Regions from separate parts of the Kribbella solani genome, predicted to be linked through region 3. Evidence: riboswitches for the same ligand, from Rfam matches in the RefSeq annotation. Region 3 holds a riboswitch; each other region holds the start of a gene.
The links. A riboswitch is a leader RNA that binds a small molecule or an ion and turns the genes downstream of it on or off. The one in region 3 is predicted to bind cobalamin.
Positions count from the first base shown of each region.

Region 1: it holds a riboswitch for cobalamin, as region 3 does, so the genes downstream of both, cobN (cobaltochelatase subunit CobN) here and HDA44_RS23105 (ABC transporter substrate-binding protein) in region 3, are expected to answer to the same signal.
Region 2: it holds a riboswitch for cobalamin, as region 3 does, so the genes downstream of both, HDA44_RS38850 (magnesium chelatase subunit D family protein) here and HDA44_RS23105 (ABC transporter substrate-binding protein) in region 3, are expected to answer to the same signal.

Region 1 is NZ_JACHNF010000001.1:2,388,881-2,393,086, reverse strand. Features, by position in the region: gene HDA44_RS10755 (cobalamin biosynthesis protein) at 1-732, shown strand, start outside; gene HDA44_RS10750 (phosphoglycerate mutase family protein) at 723-1,403, shown strand; gene HDA44_RS10745 (DUF3500 domain-containing protein) at 1,394-2,362, shown strand; cobalamin riboswitch at 2,410-2,550, shown strand; gene cobN (cobaltochelatase subunit CobN) at 2,583-4,206, shown strand, end outside.
Region 2 is NZ_JACHNF010000001.1:2,382,907-2,387,112, reverse strand. Features, by position in the region: gene cobN (cobaltochelatase subunit CobN) at 1-325, shown strand, start outside; gene surE (5'/3'-nucleotidase SurE) at 338-1,105, shown strand; cobalamin riboswitch at 1,295-1,424, shown strand; gene HDA44_RS38850 (magnesium chelatase subunit D family protein) at 1,483-3,561, shown strand; gene cobO (cob(I)yrinic acid a,c-diamide adenosyltransferase) at 3,561-4,175, shown strand.
Region 3 is NZ_JACHNF010000001.1:5,069,197-5,073,402, forward strand. Features, by position in the region: gene HDA44_RS23095 (FecCD family ABC transporter permease) at 1-83, opposite strand, end outside; gene HDA44_RS23100 (FecCD family ABC transporter permease) at 119-1,102, opposite strand; gene HDA44_RS23105 (ABC transporter substrate-binding protein) at 1,099-2,121, opposite strand; cobalamin riboswitch at 2,148-2,331, opposite strand; gene HDA44_RS23110 (hypothetical protein) at 2,385-3,356, opposite strand; gene HDA44_RS23115 (MFS transporter) at 3,370-4,206, opposite strand, start outside.

The sequences.
Region 1 (4,206 bases), 2.7 Mb from region 3:
CGGGCCACGCGGAGACACCCGGTACTGCACACGGCCGTCACGGCTGCGGCGACCTGGACGGTGCTGGGCGCCCGGAGTCTTGAGCGTGAGGCGGAGGCTATGGCCGGGCTGCTGGAGGAGAAGGACATTCCGGCGGCGCGGGATCGGCTGAGTCACCTGTGTGCGCGGGACGCCAGTGCGCTGGAGGCGGACGAGCTAGCGCGGGCGACGGTGGAGTCGGTCGCGGAGAACACGTCCGATGCGTGTGTAGCGCCGCTGTTGTGGGGCGGCGCGCTCGGCGTACCCGGGTTGCTGGCGTACCGCGCGGTGAACACGCTGGACGCGATGGTCGGCTACCGGTCGCCCAAGTACGTGAACTTCGGCTGGGCGTCGGCGCGGCTGGATGATGTGGTGAATCTCGTACCGGCTCGGGTATGCGCGGCGTTGACCGGTGTCGCGGCCGGTCAGGCGCGGGAGAGCGTACGGGTGTGGCGGCGCGACGCGGGCAAGCACCCGAGCCCGAACGCCGGCCCGGTCGAGGCGGCGTACGCGGGTGCGCTCGGCCTGACCCTCGGTGGCACGAACAGCTACGGGACGTACGCGGAGAATCGCGGCACGCTCGGTGACGGACCGACGCCGACGGTCGCGGACGTACGCCGAACCGCCACGCTGGCCCGCCGGGTCGGTGTGGCGGCTGCTGTACTCGCGGCTGTGGTTGGCGTATGCAATGGAAGGGGGCGGGGATGGGGTTGAGCCGACGGCCGCTGCGGATCGTGCTGTTGCGGCACGGTGAGTCAGAGGCGAACCTGGACAAGTCGGTGTTCGAGCGGGTGCCCGACCACGCGATCCCGCTCACCGCACACGGCCACGAGCAGGCGGCGCGGACCGGCAAGCAGTTGCGTGAGCTGTTCGAGAACGAGCCGGTCCGCGTGTACGTGTCGCCGTACCTCCGGGCACTGCAGACACTCGAGTCGCTCGGACTGAACGACCTGATCGGGCTGGCGCGCGAGGAACCCAGGCTGCGCGAGCAGGACTGGGCGAACTTCCAGGACACCGCTGACATCGAGCGGCAACGGCAGCTGCGCGACGAGTTCGGGCACTTCTTCTACCGGTTCACGCATGGTGAATCCGGCGCGGACGTGTACGACCGGGTGTCGACGTTCCTGGAGACGATGCACCGCGACTTCGACAGCCCGGACGCGCCGCGGAACGTGCTGCTGGTGTCACACGGGCTGACCATGCGGCTGTTCTGTACGCGCTGGTTCCACTGGTCGGTCCGGTTCTTCGAGTCGCTGCGGAACCCGGACAACGCGGAAACACGCGTGCTGCTGCGGCAACCCGATTTCCGGTACAAGCTGGACCGGCCGTTCGAGCAGTGGACACCCTACGAGCCAACGGAGCGGGAGCGATCAGCATGGTTGTAGCGCAGACGCGGGACACGGTGCTCGAGCTGCTGGCGAGTCTGACCCCGGCGCAGACGGAGAAGATCCGTGCGCCGTTCGACACGCCGGACCATCAGCAGTGGACGTACCTACCGGGTTCGGTTCCCGGTCTGGCGCTGACGGAGCTGACACCGGTGCAGCAGCAGCTGGTGGAGCGGTTGGTCGCGACCGATTGCAGTGCACGAGGTGCGGCGGACGTGTGGGCCGTACTGGACGCGGAGGTGGTCGTACGCGGTCTGCCTGAGCTTCCGGAGTCGGGGGAGTGGGAGGGGTCGATCGTCGGCGATCGGTACTTCCTGCGCGTGCTGGGCGACCCGAACGGTACTGAGCCGTGGGCGTGGCGGTTGAACGGTCACCACCTGGCACTGCATGTCACCGTGGTGGAAGGTGCGGTCGCATTCACACCGCAGTTCTTCGGGTCGAACCCGGCGGAGGTGCGTACCGGTCCGAAGGCTGGGCGGCGGTTCCTGGCTGGTGAACAGGACCTCGGCTTCCAGTTACTGCATTCGTTGGAGCCGGGTCAGCTGGAGCTCGCTGTGGTTTCACCCGACGCACCGGATGACATCCTCACCCGCCACGATCCGGTGGCCGATCCGTCCCTGCTGCACCGCGGTCTGTCGTACGGCGACATGTCCGCCGACCAGCGCCAGCTCTTCAGCCTGCTGATCGGCCAGTACGTCGGCCGCGCCGCCGGACCGATCGGCCTGCAGACCTGGCACGACATCACCGACCACGGCATCGAACAGCTGACGTTCGCCTGGGCCGGCCAAACCACCCCCGGCCCCGGCCACCGCCACTACTACTCGATCGCCGGCCCCACCTTCCTGGCCGAATACGACAACACCCAGGACAACGCCAACCACATCCACTCAGTCTGGCGAGACATACGCAACGACTGGGCCACCGACCTCCTAGCAGCCCACTACACAATGCACCGCTAGACCCCCTCTCCTCCTCGCTCTTCCTTCCCGAACCGTCGGGGAGTGCGAGGTGTCGTGGAAGAGCCGGTAGAGTCCGGGGTGTAAGCGATGGCATCAGCAGGAACCCGGTGTGAGTCCGGGGCGGTCCCGCCACTGTGAGCTCCGTGTTGGAGTGAGTCAGGAACTGCCGCCGTCGTACCTGGAATCGGGGCGTGGACACCCCGGAAAGGAACGGTCGCTCATGCCTGTCGCCGCGGAGCTGTTGCTGCTCTCGACTGCTGACACCGATCTGCTCGCGGCCGCTCAGGCTGATGCCGGGTGGAAGGTCGCCAACCCGTCCCGCCTGGAACTGGGCGCACTGGACGCACTCCTCGCCGACGCCGCGGTGGTCGTGGTACGGCTGCTCGGCGGTCGACGCGCCTGGGAAGACGGGCTGGACGCGGTACTCGCAGCCGGGAAACCTGCCGTCGTCGTCAGCGGTGAGGCGGCGCCCGACGCCGAGCTGATGTCGCTGTCGACAGTCCCGGCCGGTGCGGTCACCGAGGCACTCGCCTACCTGAGGGAGGGCGGCGCGGACAACCTCCGAAACCTGGCCGGCTTCCTGCGCGACACCCTCCTGCTCACCGGCGACGCATTCGACCCGCCGCACGCACTCCCGGCGTACGGCGTCCGCGGCACGTACACACCGGACGACCGCCCAGTCGTCGGCATCGTGTACTACCGCGCCCACGAGATCTCCGGCAACACCGCCTTCGTCGACGCCCTCGCCGCGGCGGTCGAGGAGGCAGGCGCGCAACCACTGCCGGTGTACTGCGGAACGCTCCGCGGGCTCGACCCGACCAGCGCCGACAACACCGGCCTGTTCGACCTGCTCAGGAAATGCGATGTCCTGGTCACGACGTTGCTCGCGGCCGGCGGATCGGTCGCCGCCGACGCCAGCGCGGGTGGCGCGGATGACGCCTGGGACGCGGGCGCGCTCGCCGCGCTCGACATCCCGCTGATCCAGGGACTCGCGCTGACCTCGACCCGCGAGCAATGGGTGGACAGCGACGCGGCGGTGAGCCCGCTGGACGCGGCCACTCAGGTCGCGATCCCGGAGTTCGACGGCCGGCTGATCACGATCCCGTTCTCGTTCAAGGCGTACGACCAGGACGGCCTGGCCCGGTACGCGCCGGACCTCGAGCGCTGTACGCGGCTGGCCGGGATCGCGGTCGCGCACGCGCGGTTGCGGCACATCCCTGCCGCCGAGAAGCGGATCGCGCTGGTCCTGTCGTCGTACCCGACGAAGCACGCGCGGATCGGGAACGCGGTCGGCCTGGACACCCCGGCGTCCGCGGTCGTCCTGCTCGGACAGTTGGAAGCAGCCGGGTACGACCTCGGCGGACTCGACCTGAGCGAGCTGCAGGGCGCGGACGGCGCCGACGGGCTGATCCACCGGCTGATCGCCGCGGGCGGGCACGACGTCGACTGGCTGACCGACGAGCAGTTGGCCGATGCGGTCGCGAAGATCCCGCTGTCCACGTACGCGACCTGGTTCGGCCGCGTGCCCGATTCGTTGCGTACGGCAATGACCGACGCGTGGGGCGAGGCGCCCGGCGAGCTGTACGTCGACACCTCCGGCGACGAACCCGCGATCGCACTTGCCGCGCTGCGGTTCGGGAACGTCGTCCTGATGATCCAGCCGCCGCGTGGTTTCGGCGAGAACCCGGTGGCGATCTACCACGACCCGGACATGGCGCCGTCACACCATTACCTCGCCGCGTACCGCTGGCTGGAGGCATCGCCGACGGACGGCGGTTTCGGCGCGCAGGCCGTCGTACACCTCGGGAAGCACGGCACGCTGGAGTGGCTGCCGGGCAAGGGCA
Region 2 (4,206 bases), 2.7 Mb from region 3:
CCCGCGCTGGATGGCGGCGATGCGGCGGCACGGGTACAAGGGTGCGTTCGAGATGGCCGCGACCGTCGACTACCTGTTCGGGTACGACGCGACCGCGGGCGTGGTCGACGACTGGATGTACGAGACGCTGACCACCGAGTACGTCGCGAACCCGGAGATGGCCGAATTCTTCCGGAAGTCGAACCCGTGGGCCCGGCACGGGATCGCCGAACGGCTGCTCGAGGCGGCCCAGCGCGGTCTGTGGGCGGAGCCGTCCGACGAGGCGCTGGAGACGCTGCGCGGCGCCGTCCTTGAGACGGAGGGTGACATCGAAGACCGGGGCTGATTGGGTGGAGCCATGCCGCCAGAGCAGCTCCGGGTCCTGATCACCAACGACGACGGTTACCTCGCGCCGGGAATCCGGGCGCTCGCGCCGGTGATCGCCGGGCTCGGGTACGAGGTGCTGGTGGTCGCGCCGCTGAACGACGAGAGCGGGGTCGGATCTGCCCGCGCCGGCATGCTCGACCGGCCGATCCGGAGCGAGTCCGACCAGGAGAACGGTGTTACGTACACCGGGATCGACGGGACGCCGGCGCTCGCGGTGACCTTGGCCACGGTCGGTGCGTTCGGGCGGACGCCGGATCTGGTGCTGTCCGGGATCAACCGGGGCGCCAACATCGGCGTGCCGATCTTCCACTCCGGAACCGTCGCGGCCGCGCTCACCGCCGCCGGTCAGAACACGTCGGCGGTCGCGGTCAGCATCGACTCCGAGGACCCGGACCACTGGGTGACCGCGGCGACCGTCGCCGGCGAGGCGCTCGGCTGGATCGCGCCCGAACCTGTCGGCACCGTCCTGACGATCAACGTCCCCGACCGCCCGCTGAATCAGCTCGCCGGCGTCCGGCACGCGACCCTGGCCCCGATCAACCGATCCCGCGTCATCGGCACGACCGCTCCCACCGGCGACCCGATGATCGAACTGGAACCCGCCCGCCCAAATCCGCTCCCCGGCACCGACGAGGCCCTCCTGAACGCCGGCTTCGTCACCGTCACCCCGATCCTCGGCATCCGCGAAATCCAAGACGACACCGCCGCAACCACCCTCGACAAACACCTAACCCGCTAACCCGCACCCAACACCACCACCTGGCAGCCCTCACCCGGTTACGCCTGACTGCTGATCGGTACCGGCGGGCGGGTAGTGGTTGGTGGTGGGCTGGGCGGTTGCGCCCGCGCGTGGGTGGAACGGGTCGGTTCGGGCGACCAGTACCCGTTGTTCGGTCCACCACCTCCTGTTGGTTGCCGGGCGGTGTGCCATGATCGGGGCGACGGTTGTGGAGGAACACCGGTGACCAGCTTGCTGGGAGTCCGGGGCGGTCCCGCCACTGTGACCGGAGCCTTCGGGGTCCGGAAGCCAGGACATCTACGGCCGTCCGCCGGTACGCCGGCGTACCAGTGCCGTAGCGGGCGTGGACACCCGCTCGACGAAAGGGACTTCCGCCGATGCGGGCTGCTCGATCTGATGCCGGGTTTCCGTTCACCGCGATCGTCGGGATGGACGATCTTCAGCTGGCGCTGATCCTGGCGGCGGTGTCGCCGGCGATCGGCGGGGTGCTGATCCGGGGCGAGAAGGGCACGGCGAAGTCGACCGCCGTCCGCGCCCTGACCGAGATCCTCCCGCCCGTGGACGTGATCCCGAACTGCCGCTTCTCCTGCGACCCGGACCACCCCGACCCAACCTGCCCAGACACCCCGCACGGCATTGCCGCTGACGCTCCGCACCGCACCTCCGCCGACACCCCGCACGGTGCTGCCGCCAACGCCCCACACGGCACCGACGCCTCGCGTGATGGCTCGGTTGGTGGTGGGATACGGCGGGCGGCTCGGTTGGTGGAGTTGCCGGTGGGGGCGACCGAGGACCGGGTGCTCGGTTCGCTGCATCTGGAGAAGGCGCTGGCCGAGGGCGTCACCGCGTACGAGCCGGGGTTGCTGGCGGCGGCGCATCGTGGGCTGTTGTACGTGGACGAAGTGAACCTCCTGCACGATCACCTGGTCGACGTACTCCTGGATGCCGCCGCGATGGGCCGGGCAACGGTTGAGCGCGATGGTGTTTCGGTGACGCACCCGGCGCGGTTCGTACTCGTCGGGACGATGAACCCGGAAGAAGGCGAGCTTCGGCCGCAGCTGCTCGACCGGTTCGGTCTGACGGTTGATGTCGTCGCCAGCCGGGATCCGGCCGTGCGGGTCGAGGTCATGCGCGCGCGGCTCACGTACGAGGCAGGTCCGGCCGACTTTGCCGAGCGGTACGACGGCGCGCAACGTGAGTTGGCCGAGCGGATCGTGAAGGCGCAGGGGTTGTTGCCGGACGTGATCCTGACCGACGCGGCGTTGCGGCAGATCGCGGAGATCTGCGCGTCGTTCGACGTTGATGGGATGCGCGCCGATCTGGTCACCGCGCGGACGGCGGTCGCGCACGCGGCTTGGTGCGGTCGTACGGTCGTGGAAGTCGAGGACGTACGCGCGGCCGCGAAGCTCGCGCTGCCACATCGGCGCAGGCGAAACCCCTTCGACGCACCCGGCCTGGACGACCAGCAACTCGAAGACGCCATCAACAACACCACCCCAGAAGAAGACCCGGATGACGACGGGCCCGATGATCCGAGTGGCGGGCCGGGCGGGGGCGTCGACCCTTCAACTTCAGCTGATGGTGATGAGCAAGTACCTGGTGAGGCGACTGCTGGTCCTGCTCCGAGCGGCGACGTCGCGGGTAGTGGCGAGCCGTACAAGGCGCGGCTGTTGAGTGTGCGGGCTGCTGGGGTGGGTGTGGCTGGGCGGAGGTCACGGGCGCTGACCGAGGTGGGGCGCGTGGTGGGGGACCGGGCTCGGGTCGGGCGGGAAGCCGGGCGGCCGCATTTGCTTGGGACGATTCGGAGCGCGGCGCCGCATCAGCATGCGCGTGGGCGGAGCGGTCCGGGGCTGACGGTACGGGCGGCGGACGTGCGGCTCGCCGTACGCGAAGGCCGCGAAGGGAACCTCGTCCTGTTCTGCGTCGACGCATCCGGATCGATGGGTACGAAGAAGCGGATGAGTGAGGTCAAGACCGCGATCGTTTCGCTGCTGCTGGACGCGTACCAGCGCCGCGACACCGTCGGGCTGGTCACCTTCGCGGGCGCCGGCGCGACGGTCGCGCTCCCGCCGACGGGCAGCGTGGAAACCGCGGTGCGACGGCTCGAATCATTGCCGACCGGTGGGCGTACGCCGCTCGCGGAAGGTTTGTTGCAGACGGCCGAGCTGCTTCGGGTCGCCGCGATCCGCGATCCGCGCCGGCGACCGTTGCTGGTACTCGTCACCGACGGTCGCGCGACGTACGGCGAGAACGCGTTCGCCCGCGCCCGGGAGGCGGCCGGGTGGTTGGGACAGCGGGGGATCGCGACGGTGGTGGTCGATTGCGAACCGCGTCGCGGCGTACGGCTCGGGCTGGCCGCGGAGCTCGCGGGCGATCTCGGCGCGGAGTACCTCGATCTCGGGGATGTTGCCGCCGGCAACCTTGTCCGTACGGTCAGCGAACGGAAGGCGGCCTGATGCCGAAAGGGCAGCCGGTCGCCGTACCGGATGACGGCCTGACCACGCGGCAGCGGCGGAACCGGCCGTTGCTGATGGTGCACACCGGGGAGATGAAGGGGAAGTCGACCGCCGCGTTCGGAATGGCGTTGCGCGGGTGGAACCAGGGCTGGCGGATCGGGGTCTTCCAGTTCGTGAAGAGCGCGAAGTGGAAGGTCGGCGAGGAGAACGCGTTCAAGGCGCTCGGGCGGCTGCACGACGAGACCGGCGAGGGCGGACCGGTCGAGTGGCACAAGATGGGTGAAGGGTGGAGCTGGTCGCGCAAGCCTGGTACGGATGCCGATCACGCGGCCGACGCGTTGGAGGGGTGGCGGGAGATCCAGCGCCGGATCGCGGCCGAGGCGCACGATCTTTACGTGCTGGACGAGTTCACGTACCCGATGAAGTGGGGCTGGGTGGACGTGGACGAGGTGGTCGAGACGCTCAGCGATCGGCCGGGGCACCAGTACGTGGTGATCACTGGGCGGGACGCGCATCCCAAGTTGGTTGAGGCGGCCGATCTGGCCACTGAGATGACCAAGCTCAAACACCCGATGGACACCGGCCAGAAAGGCCAGAAAGGCATCGAGTGGTGACCGCGCCGGGTGATACGGCGAGCAGTCGGCC
Region 3 (4,206 bases):
GACAGCGTACGAAGGACTTCCTCGATCGGCAGCGTGTAATCGCCCCGAGTCAGTGCAAACGCGCCAACGAGCACAATGAACACCCAAGCAGTGCCCGAGACCACAACGCTGTGAACCTTCACAGTGATGCCATTCGCCGCCGCCGGACCAGGGCGATGAACAACGGCGCACCCACCAACGCGGTGACAATTCCGACCTGCAACTCGGCCGGCCGTGCCGCGACGCGACCAACAACATCGGCAAGCAGCAGTACAGCCGGAGAAAGCACCATCGACCAAGGCAGAATCCACCGCTGATCCGGCCCGACAATCGTCCGCGCGACATGCGGTACGGCCAGACCGAGAAACCCGATCGGACCAGCGATAGCAGTCGCCGTACCGGCCAGCACAACCACCGCAAGACCGGCCAGCGACCGCACCAGCATCACCCGCGTACCGAGCGCGCGAGCCAGATCCTCGCCGAGCGCAAGCTGATTCAGCGATCGCCCCAGCATCAGCGCCAAAAAGGTGCCCACAGCAACAAATGGGACCGCTTGGGCGACGATCCCCTGGTCCGCGAGTGACAACGATCCGACCACCCAGAAGCGATACTCGTTCAACGTGGACAGGTCGAGCAACGTCACCGCCGAGGTGATCGAGCCCAGCAACGCGGAGATCGCCGCGCCGGCCAGCGCGAGCTTCACCGGCGTCGTACCGCCGACCGCCCCGACCAGGTAGACGACCACGGTCGCCACCAGCGCGCCGCCCATCGCGAACCAGACGTAGCCATTCAGGCTGTGCACCCCGAACAGCCCGATCGCCGCGACCACCGCCACCGCCGCGCCCGCGTTCACGCCGAGGATGCCCGGATCGGCGAGCGGATTCCGGGTGACGCCCTGCATCACCCCGCCCGACAGGCCCAGCGCGATGCCGACGAGCACCCCGGCCAGCGTGCGCGGCAGCCGCAAGTACCGGATCACCCGATCGGTGTCGCTGCCGCCGAACTCGGTCAGCGCCCGGTACACCTCACCGATCCCGATCCACCGGTTGCCGGCGCACAACGACAGCACCACGGCGACCCCGAGCACCGCGACGCAGAGGGCGAGACCGCCCGCTTTCTTCACTTGACCAGGTCAGGATGCAGGATGTGTGCCAGGTTCTCGGTGGTGTACGCGCCCCGCACTCCGGCCGAGTGATTCGCGAACAGCCACGGGATCACGTGCCGGTTGCGTACCGCCTTGAGATTCGCGTACGCCGGGTTGGCCAGCAGCTTGTCCACATCGGGCTGCGACGACGCGGCCGTCATGGCTGCGTCGCAACACCCGCTGATCAGTACGTAGTCCGGATCGCGCTTGATGAACTCCTCAACGCTGATCTTCACGTTCCGCTTCGAAGTCAGGTCCGCGAACGCGTTCACGCCACCGGCCTGCCGGATCAGCACGGTACCGAAATCCGGTCCGCCGGAAACCGTCAGACCACCGCCTTCGAGCGCCGGCCGGATGATCGCGACGGTCGGCCGCGGCGCGTTCTTGACCGCGTTCCCGACCGCGGCGATCCGGCGCTGCTGGTCCGCGATCACGCTCTCGGCCCGGTCCTCGACGCCGAACAGCCGGCCGAGATCACGCAGGTCCGCGTACACGTTGTCCATCGAGACCGTCGCCGGGTCGATCGCCTCGTCGCCCTTGCCGTCCGCGGTCGGGCAGAGCGGGCTGAAGATCCAGGTACGTACGCCGAGGTCGGCCAGGCTCTTCCGGCTACCGAAACTCGAGTCGCTACCGCCCGCGCTGAACACGTCGTTGAACCCGGACAGCACGAAATCCGGGTTCTGACTGAGCAGTTCCTCACGACTCGGCAGGTTCTTGAAGTACTTCGCCTTCGCCTGCGCGGCGGCGTACTCCGGCAGCACCCGCGCATCGAGGTACGCCGTGCCGACCAGCCGATCGGAGATACCCAGCGCGTGCGCCATTTCGATGGCCGGCTGGTACGCGGCGAACACGCGCTTCGGTGGACCGTTGACGGTGACGTCGATCCCGCAGTTCTTCACGGTGATCGCGTCGGCGCGCGAGCCGGCCTCGGCGGCGGGACCACAGCCGGCCAGCAACGACAGGGACAGGACAGCGGCAACAACGCGTACAACGGCCATGGCGGACCGCTCCTCCAGCACCTCGTGGACGGGTCAACGCCGTGGCCGGTCTCCTGGCTGACGGGTACCGCGTCCACCGGTCTGACCTTCCCAGCCGCACGCGGCCAGTGGTCCCCTCGCGGGTACGACTGATGCACATCCCGATCACAGTGGCGAGGGCCGCGCCGGTACCGCACCGGCTTCCCGTACACCACGGCGCCGCCACCCTAACACCCGCGATCCGGTCGCGGTGGGCATCGCGACGAACGTCTCAGCAGGGCAGCTCAGCGCGTGTACAGCGGCGACATCGCGAGCGCGAACTGCGTCATCAGATCCGGATTGATCGCGCGGGCCGGCAGCGGGACCAGGTCGACCAGCTTGTCGTCACCGACCCGGATCGTGGTCCGCCCGGTGGCGGTGTCGACATACCCCTCGTCGCCGAGCGGTACGGACTGGGCCGTCGCCGCCGTGCGGATCGGAGCCATCAAGGCCTTGGCGTTCGGGGTCCGCCGGACCGTGCTGTACAGCACACTCGCCGAGTTCACCCAGCCGCAGACCGGGTCGCCGCTCAGGGTCTGCCCGTCCCGCCGGATCATCGCCGCGGCGCCCATCACCTTCTCGGCCGCGGCCGACCCGCGATCGCATTCCGGCCGCGTGATCCGCCACTCCGGCACCAACTGCCCCGGCTGCTGGAGCGCGACGTCCCGCGCGATCTCGACGTACTTCGCCGGCGTCGCCTTCGGCCCGGCGATCTTGTACAGCTTGCCGCCCAGCAAGAACACCACGAACGTACTGGTCCCGTATCCACCTTCGCCCACGACGGCCGGCTTGGCCGGTTCGCCCTTGGTCGCAGCGTACGCCTTCTGGGTTGCCGCCAGGATCGCCTTTGTTGCCGGGAGCACCGAAGTCTCCACGTTCAGCACCGGCGGGTTCGGGCCGATGCCGAGCTCCAGCTGGCAGACGTCGTACGTCGGGATGCCGAAGTCGGCCGGCGGTGTCTTCGGCTGGACGGTCGCCACCGGTACGGCGAGGGTCGATCGCACCAGGGTCGCGTTCATACGTACGCACAACGTGTCGGCGGCCTTCGCGGACTCACTCGGCGTCGCCGACGGCGTTTGGGACGGTGTTTCCGAGTCCGGCGGCGTACTCACCGACACCAGCGGCGGCGCACTCGGCGCGTTCTCCGGCTTGAGCCCACCACAGCCGGCCAACAGTCCGGCAGCCAGCCCCGTGATCACTACCCGGCGGATACGCATGATGCCCCGAAGCCTAGCCCGCGGCGCGGAGTTGTCTTTCGCGGACGGCGTGTTCGTCGGTGCGGGCGTCGTAGCGCCAGAACTCGCGTAACCAGGCCGCGGTACCTAGTACGCCCACGACGCACAGCGCGCCGCCGCTGACGATCGCGGTCCGGACTGTGGTCAGGTCCGCGACCACGCCAGAGCGAGCCTGGCCGCCGAGCGGGCCGAGGGAGTAGCCGAGCATCTCGATCCCCGCCAGCCGGCCGCGCATCTCGTCCGGGATCGTCTGGTTCCAGATCACGGCACGGAACAGCCCCGACACCATGTCGGCCGCCCCGGCGACGGCGAAGAACGCGATCGCGAACCAGATGTTCGGGGCCAGCCCGGCGACCCCGACCGCCGCGCCCCAGCACATCGTCGCCAGGACCACCGCCCGGCCCTGATGGTGGACGTGCTTCGCCCAGCCACTGGTCAGGCTGGCGCACATCGCCCCGACCGCCTCCGCGCTGTACAGCAGACCAAGCAGCTTCGGTTCCTTCAGTACCTCGGTCGCGAACGCCGGGAACAGCACGATCGGCATCGCCAAGAACATCCCGACCATGTCCACCAGGTACGTCGCCAGCAGATCCTTGCGCCGGAACGCGTACGTGATCCCGCCACCGATCGCCCGCAGACTGGGCGCGGACGTCTGCTCACTCGGCCGGTACGAGCCGAGGCGGGCGTACAGCAGGGTCGCGAAGATGATGCCGACCAGCTCGACGCTGAACGCCCAGGTCACGCCGACCGAACCGACCAGCACCCCACCTAGCGCCGGCCCGGCCAGCTGGCCGATCTGGGCGGTCAGGGAGCTCAGCGCGACCGCTGCCGG